2 regions of the Burkholderia sp. JP2-270 genome follow, and region 1 is predicted to be linked to the other one. Evidence: riboswitches for the same ligand, from Rfam matches in the RefSeq annotation. Region 1 holds a riboswitch; the other holds the start of a gene.
What was found. A riboswitch is a leader RNA that binds a small molecule or an ion and turns the genes downstream of it on or off. The one in region 1 is predicted to bind thiamine pyrophosphate.
Positions count from the first base shown of each region.

Region 2: another riboswitch for thiamine pyrophosphate. It lies ahead of thiC (phosphomethylpyrimidine synthase ThiC); the one in region 1 lies ahead of DM992_RS02070 (FAD-dependent oxidoreductase).

Region 1 is NZ_CP029824.1:435,226-439,410, reverse strand. It holds gene DM992_RS02080 (SDR family oxidoreductase) at 1-270, opposite strand, end outside; gene DM992_RS02075 (ABC transporter ATP-binding protein/permease) at 267-2,039, opposite strand; TPP riboswitch at 2,310-2,432, shown strand; gene DM992_RS02070 (FAD-dependent oxidoreductase) at 2,666-3,811, shown strand; gene thiS (sulfur carrier protein ThiS) at 3,844-4,041, shown strand; gene DM992_RS02060 (thiazole synthase) at 4,080-4,185, shown strand, end outside.
Region 2 is NZ_CP029824.1:3,275,028-3,279,212, forward strand. It holds gene DM992_RS15435 (molybdopterin-dependent oxidoreductase) at 49-837, opposite strand; gene DM992_RS15440 (cytochrome b/b6 domain-containing protein) at 867-1,499, opposite strand; gene DM992_RS15445 (pentapeptide MXKDX repeat protein) at 1,670-1,936, opposite strand; TPP riboswitch at 2,206-2,322, shown strand; gene thiC (phosphomethylpyrimidine synthase ThiC) at 2,447-4,185, shown strand, end outside.

The sequences.
Region 1 (4,185 bases):
GCCGAAGCGCGCGGCGGTTGCATCGACGAGCGTGGCCGCGACGCCCGGCGCGGCGAGATCGCCGGCGAGCGTGATGCACTCCGCGCCGGCCGCCGTGCAGGCGTGCTCGACTTCGGCGAGCCGGGCCCGCGCCGCATCGTCGGCGCCGCGCGCGTGCAGCGCCAGCGCGATGCCGGGCGCCGCGAGCCGCCGCGCGAGCGCGGCGCCGATCCCCGAACCTGCGCCGGTGATCAGCGCGATCCGCACGATGTGCGCGGCGCGTGCGCTCACGCAGCCACCTTGTCGCCGGCGTTTACGCGCTCGACGTTGATCGTGCCGACGTGGAACGCGGCCAGCGACTCGCGATGCGCGATGCTGACGATCGCGGCCTTCGGCAGCCGTTCGGCGAACAGGTGGTACAGGCGTGCTTCGTTGTCGGCGTCGAGCGCGCTGGTCGCTTCGTCGAGGAACAGGAAGTCGGGCTTGTGCAGCAGCACGCGTGCGCCGGCAAGGCGCTGCTGCTCGCCCGGCGACAGCACGCGCGTCCAGTGCGCGGTTTCGTCGAGGCGCCCGACGTAATCCTCGAGGCGGCATGCGCGCAGTGCGTCGCGGCACGCGTCGTCGCTGAACGTGTCGGGCGTCGCCGGATAGGTGAGCGCGGCCTTCAACGTGCCGATCGGCAAATAGCTCGTCTGCGGCACGAACATCATCCGTGCGCCGACCGGCGCGTCGATCGCACCGTCGCCGAACGGCCACAGGCCCGCGAGCGCGCGCATGAACGTGCTCTTGCCGGAACCCGATTTACCGATCACGAGCCAGCGCGAACCCGGCTCGATCGTGACGTTGCCGATGTCCGCGAGCGCGTTGCCGTTCGGCAGCGCGAGCTTGAGCGACGACGTCGACAGCTTTGCCGCGTCGACGTAGTGCAGGTTGATGCCGCCGTGCTCGGTCGCGGGCGACAGGCTTTCCTTCAGGTGCGACGTGCCCATCACGCGCTTGAATTCGCGCAGACGGTTGACGGTGGCGCGCCATTCGACGAGGGTCGAGTAGCTGTTGATGAACCACGAGAACGAATCGCTGACGGTGCCGAACGCCGACGAGATCTGCATCAGCACGCCGAACGAGAACGCGCCCGCGAAGTACCGCGGCGCGGCGACGACGAGCGGGAAGATGATCGCGATCTGCCCGTAGAAGCTCAGCACGAACGTGAGGCGCTTCGTGTACTTCATCACGCGCCACCAGTTGTCGCGGATGCGCATGAAGAGGTTTTGCGCGTTGCCGGTCTCGGTTTTCTCGCCGTCGTAGAACGCGATCTGCTCGGCGTTCTCACGCACGCGGATCAGCCCGAAGCGGAAATCGGCCTCGACGCGCTGCTGCTGGTAGTTGATCGACACCAGCGGATGGCCGACCTTCTGGATGATCAGCGAGCCGACCACCGCGTACAGCGCGGCCGCCCACACCATGTAGCCGGGAATCGAGATCGGCGTGGCGCCGAGCGTGAACGTCAGCGCACCGGCGAGCGACCACAGGATCGTGATGAACGACACGAGCGTGACGACCGTCGACAGCAGATCGAGCGACAGTGCGAGCGTCGTGGTCGAGAACGACTGGAGGTCGTCGGTGATCCGCTGGTCGGGGTTGTCCGCGAGGCGGTCGCGTTCGATCCGGTAGAACGCGCGATCGCCGAGCCACTGACCCAGAAAACGGTCGGTGAGCCACTGGCGCCAGCGGAAGCCGAGCATCTGCCGCAGGTAGCGGCCGTACACCGCGAGGATGATGAACGCGAACGCGAGCGCGGAGAACTGCATCAGCAGGTGCGGGAAGTCGTGGACGTCCTTCGACTGCAGCGCGTTGTAGAACTCGGCGTTCCACTTGTTCAGCCGGACGTTGATCCACACCACGCAGAGGTTGATCGCGATGATCGTGGCCAGCAGCCCCCACGCGACTTTCCATTCGGACGATACCCAGTAGGGCTTGATGAGGCTCCATGCGGATACCGGGCGCTCGTCCTGCGGCGCGTCGGAGGCGGCGGAGCGGACGGGGTCGATCGATTGGGTCATGTGCTTCCTGATGAGTAGCCGGCGCGCGGGCCGGGCGAAGCCGGGCGCGCGCCGCGATACGGCATGCCGGGGCGAGGCGCCGACTGACGGCGGGCGTTGCGGATGGTCGCCCGCGCGTCTTAAACGGCGCTTAAGGGCCGGCGGTGACGCGGCAACCGGCCGCTCGCGCGGCCGGCCTGCGGGCATTGTGCCAGAGCGGCGCAGGGCTCCGGCGAATTTGCCGCAGGGGGACAGTTTGCGGCGCTTTCCGCTTTTATGGTCTAATGGCCGACGACGAAACAGGGGTGCTTTGCATGCGGCCGGCGGAAGTTCAGCGCGGTGCGGCGAGGCTGAGAAAGACCCTTCGCACCCGATCCGGGTAATACCGGCGAGGGAAGTTTCTGATCCCGCCGGGCCGCGCTGGCTGCCATCCCACATGGTCAGCGCCCGAGTCCCGCCCGGCCGGCCTTTGCTGCCGGTTTCGTCCTTTGGGTACGCGCATTGCGCGTTACGGAAGGAATGATGACCGCACAATCTTCAGTCTTTTGCATGGCTCCCGGCCCGATGTCGCGTGCGTTCGCACGGGACGGCGCGTGCGCGTCGACGCTCGTCGTGCGCGCTCGCGCGGTTCGCGAGGAGCGTGCGCGATGAACGTCCAGGATTCACGGCCCGCACGGCCGGATTTCGCGGTGCTCGGCGGCGGCCTCGTCGGCCGCCTGATCGCGTGGCGGCTCGCCGGCGACGGGCATCGCGTCGCGCTGTACGAGCGCGGCGGCCCGGACGGCGAGCAGTCGGCCGCGTGGATCGCGGCCGCGATGCTCGCGCCGCTCGCGGAAGCGGCGAGCGCGGAGCTGCTGATCACCGAGCTCGGCGTCGCGTCGCTCGCGCGCTGGCCGCAATGGCTCGCCGAGCTGCCCGAGCCGGTGTTCTTCCAGCATCACGGCACGCTCGTCGTCTGGCATCACGCGGACCGCGCGGAGGCGCCGCTGTTCGAGCGGCGCGTGCGCGCGAACGCGCCGGCCGACCTGTTCGACGGCGGCTTCGTCACGCTCGCGGGTGCGCAGGTCGATGCGGCCGAGCCCGCGCTCGCGGGCCGCTTCGCGCGCGGCCTGCTGTTGCCGCGCGAAGGCCAGCTCGACAACCGCCAGGCGCTGCGCGCGCTCGCGGCGGGCCTCGCCGAGCGCGGCGTCGAGCTGCACTGGCACGTCGCGATCGACGACGCGAACCTGCCCGCCGCGCATTTCACGATCGATTGCCGCGGGCTCGGTGCGAAATCCGCGCTGCCCGCGCTGCGCGGCATCCGCGGCGAGGTCGCGCGCGTGCATGCGCCGGGCATCGGGCTCACGCGGCCGGTGCGGCTGCTGCATCCGCGTTATCCGCTGTACATCGCACCGAAGCAGGACGATCTTTATGTGATCGGCGCGACCGAAGTGGAGGGCGAGGACATGTCGCCCGTCAGCGTGCGCTCCGCGCTCGAACTGCTGAGCGCGGCGTTCTCCGTGCATCCGGCGTTCGGCGAGGCGCGCATCCTCGAACTCAACGCGCAGTGCCGGCCGACGCTGCCCGATCATCGCCCGGCGGTGATCTGGGACGGCGCATCGACGCTCGCAGTCAACGGCCTGTACCGGCACGGCTTCATGATCGCGCCGGAAGTCGCGCACGCGGCGGTCGCGGTCGCGCAAGCCGCGCTCGGCGGCGCGTTCGGCGATGCCGACGCGTTCGCCGCGTGGCGTGCCGCCGCGCGCTGGCCGACGCTCCTTCATCACCGCAACGACGCGCGCCAGCCGGCCTGACGCGCGCCGCCGACCGAATCCGACCAAGCCTCATGGATATCCAGATCAACCAACAGACCCTGACGCTGCCCGACGGCGCGACGGTGGCCGACGCGCTCGCCGCGTACGGCGCGCGCCCGCCGTATGCGGTCGCGCTGAACGGCAACTTCGTCGCGCGCACGCAGCATGCGGCGCGCGCGCTCGCGGCGGGCGACAAGCTCGACGTCGTGCACCCCGTCGCGGGCGGCTGAGCGCCGCCGGTTCGTCCCCGCACTTCCAGGAAAACGACATGACGTCCCTCACATCCGCCGACGCGCTGACGCTGTACGGCGCAACCTTCGCGAGCCGCGTGCTGCTCGGCACGTCGCGCTATCCGTCGCTGCAGTCGCTGTCCG
Region 2 (4,185 bases), 880 kb from region 1:
GATGCAGCGCGGCACGCGCATGCGCCGCGATGCCGGGCCATGCGCCGCTCACGATCCGCCGAACCAGTTGTATCCCTGATCGACCCAGTAGCCGCCCGGAAACGTATCGGTCACGAAGATTTCCATGATGTGCTTCGGGTTCTTGTAGCCGAGCTTGGTCGGCATCCGCAGCTTCATCGGAAAACCGAATTCCGGCGGCAGCCGGCGGCCGTCGTAGTCGAACGCGAGCAGCGTCTGCGGATGCAGCGCGGTCGGCATGTCGATGCTCTCGTAGTAGTCGTCCGCGCACTTGAAGCCGACGTATTTCGCGCGCGTGTCGGCGCCGGCGCGCGCGAGGAACGCGCCGAACGGCGTGCCGCCCCAGCGGCCGATCGCGCTCCACCCTTCCACGCAGATATGCCGCGTGATCTGCTCGGCGTGCGGCAGCGCATACAGCTCGTCGAGCGTCCACACGCGCTTGCCCGTCACGCGGCCGGACAGCACGAGCCGATACGTCGACGCGTCGACGTGCGGCACGTCGTCGATCCCGTAGTACGCGTTGAACGGGAACGGCCGCGTGATGTCGGCTTCGGTGTAGGTCGGCGCGAGCCGTTCGCCGCTGAACAGCCAGGCCTGCACGCGATCGTTCATGCGCGACACTTTCTCGAGGAACGTGTTGACCGACGCATCGTCCTGCAGCGTGCAGCCGGTCAGCATCGTCAGCCCGCCGAGCGTCAGCACGCGCCGGTTGAAGAGCCGCCGCGACGGCATCTCGAGCGCGCGGCGCACGTCGAGTTCGAGCGACTTCCGGTCGAGGGTCCAGCGCGGCTGGCCGCGCCTGTTTTCGGATTCCGACATGATGATTTCCTTCGCCCGCGGCTCGCGGGTCAGCGGCCGCGCAGCATCGCGAGCAGCGAGCGCGGCACCAGCAGCGCCATTGCGACGTGTACGACAAAAAATGCGACGAGCAGCGACATCGCCCAGAAATGCACGACGCGCGCGTTGTCGTAACCGCCGAACAGCTCGCGCAGCAGCGGGAACTGCACGGACTTCCAGATCGCGAGCCCCGACAGCACCAGCACGACGAGATCGACGATCGCGGTCAGGTACGCCGCGCGCTGCACCGCGTTGTAGACGCTCAGGTCGGCATGCGACAGCCGCCCGCCGAGCGCGGCGCGTACGTCGCGCCACACGGACGCCGGCGTGACGGGCAGCATCTTGCGCACAAGGCGCCCGGTCGCGAGCGACATCGCGAGGTAGAACAGCCCGTTGCCGACGAGCAGCCACATCGCCGCGAAATGCCATTGCAGCGCGCCGCCGAGCCAGCCTCCGATCGTGATGCCGTGAGGAAACGTGAACGGCGGATAGATCGGCGACGCGTCGTAGATGCGCCAGCCGGACAGCGCCATCAGCACGGCCGCGAGCGCGTTGAGCCAGTGGCTCGCGCGCACCCACAGCGGATGGATCGGGCGCGCGGGCGGCGTGGCGGCCGTGCGCCCTGTGGCGGGAACGGTTTGCATGATGAAAACTCCCGGAATGAGGCGACGGAGCGCGAGACGGGGCCGGAGACCGGCCACGCCGCGCATGCGCTGAACGTGCGGCGTGGCGCGTGCCGCGCGTCGGCCGGCACCGCGTGCCGTCCCGGCACGCAGCGGCGACATGCGCGTCGGCCGCGCTCCGTCCGTTTCCGTCAGTTCGACGGTGCCATCTTGTCGCCCGACGTCGGCTTGCCCATCGAGTCGTGCGACATCGCGTCCTTCTTCGTCGCGTCCTTCTTCGTCGCGTGCTTCTTCATGGCGTCCTTCTTCATCGCGCCGTCCTTGGCCATCGCGTCGTGGCCCATCGCGTCCTTCGACATCGACGATCCTTCCTTCGACATCGCGTCGTTCTGCGCATACGCACCCGTTACGACCATGGCGAAACCGGCGACACAGGCTGCGATCAGTACTTTTTTCATGACATCTCTCCGAAACATGGGTTTGAGGAACCGAATAGACGGACGACGTCACGGAAAATGACAGCCGATCTGAAAATATTTTTTTTGCCGGCCGGACAGCCCGCCATGCTGCACCGCTCATCCGCCGCCGACCGGGCTGCCGGACCGGACGACAACCGAGCGTGTTGCGGCGCACCCGCCTGCCATGCAGCCCGCCATAGCGCGACTGCCCCGGGATAATCACTGTACGCCCGGTTGAAACCGCCGCAAACCCGGTGTATCGTGTGCCCTTGCTAACGCGGGGGTCCTGCAATGCGTTCGGTCAAACAACCGGCATTGCGGGTGAGAAATACCCTTTGAACCTGATCTGGATAATGCCAGCGCAGGGAAGCGTACGGATTTCGCCGCCATCCTTCTGACGAAATCCGCCGCCTCACCAAGCCTCGTCTCCTGCTTAGCTCGAGCCCCACATTCGTCAAGGGCTCCGGGCAAGCGCCGAAGCGCCTGTCCGGCGCTCACACAGGAGATCGCATGAACGCCAATCCGAAGTTTCTGTCCGCCGACGCCCACGTCGATGCCGCTGCCGTCGCGCCGCTGCCGAATTCGCGGAAAGTCTATGTGACCGGCTCGCAGCCCGACATCCGCGTGCCGATGCGCGAAATCACCCAGGCCGACACGCCGACCGGCTTCGGCGGCGAAAAGAATCCGCCGATCTACGTGTATGACACGTCGGGCCCCTACACCGATCCGGAAGCGAAGATCGACATCCGCGCGGGCCTGCCCGCGCTGCGCCAGCGCTGGATCGAAGCGCGCGGCGACACCGAAGTGCTCTCCGGCCTGTCGAGCCGGTACGGCCTCGAGCGCGCGGCCGATCCGGCCACCGCCGACCTGCGTTTCCCGGGCCTGCACCGCAACCCGCGCCGCGCGCAGGCCGGCAAGAACGTCACGCAGATGCACTACGCGCGTCAGGGCATCATCACGCCGGAAATGGAATACATCGCGATCCGCGAGAACCAGCGCCGCGCCGAGTACATCGAGAGCCTGAAGTCGAGCGGCCCGAACGGCGCGAAGCTCGCCGCGATGATGGGCCGCCAGCATCCGGGCCAGGCGTTCGGCGCTGCTGCGTTCGGCGCAAACGCGCTGGCCGAGATCACGCCCGAGTTCGTGCGCGAAGAAATCGCGCGCGGCCGCGCGATCATCCCCGCGAACATCAACCACCCGGAATCGGAGCCGATGATCATCGGCCGCAACTTCCTCGTGAAGATCAACGCGAACATCGGCAACTCGGCCGTCACGTCGTCGATCGGCGAGGAAGTCGACAAGATGACGTGGGCGATCCGCTGGGGCGGCGACACGGTGATGGACCTGTCGACCGGCAAGCACATCCATGAAACGCGCGAGTGGATCATCCGCAACAGCCCGGTGCCGATCGGCACGGTGCCGATCTACCAGGCACTCGAAAAGGTCAATGGCAAGGCCGAGGACCTGACCTGGGAAATCTTCCGCGACACGCTGATCGAGCAGGCCGAGCAAGGCGTCGACTACTTCACGATCCACGCGGGCGTGCGCCTGCAGTACGTGCCGCTCACCGCGAACCGGATGACCGGCATCGTGTCGCGCGGCGGCTCGATCATGGCGAAGTGGTGCCTCGCGCATCACAAGGAAAGCTTCCTGTACGAACACTTCGAAGAGATCTGCGAGATCATGAAGGCGTACGACGTGAGCTTCTCGCTCGGCGACGGCCTGCGTCCCGGCTCGATCTACGACGCGAACGACGAAGCGCAGCTCGGCGAGCTGAAGACGCTCGGCGAACTCACGCAGATCGCATGGAAGCACGACGTGCAGGTGATGATCGAAGGCCCCGGCCACGTGCCGATGCAGCTGATCAAGGAGAACATGGATCTCCAGCTCGACTGGTGCAAGGAAGCGCCGTTCTACACGCTCGGGCCGCTCACCACCGACATCGCACCGGGCTACGACCACATCACGTCGGGCATCGGCGCCGCGATGATCGGCTGGTTCGGCACCGCAATGCTGTGCTACGTGACACCGAAGGAGCACCTCGGCCTGCCGAACAAGGACGACGTGAAGGAAGGCATCATCACGTACAAGCTCGCCGCGCACGCCGCCGACCTCGCGAAGGGTCACCCGGGCGCACAGGTGCGCGACAACGCGCTGTCGAAGGCGCGCTTCGAATTCCGCTGGGAAGACCAGTTCAACATCGGTCTCGATCCGGACAAGGCGCGCGAATTCCACGATGAAACGCTGCC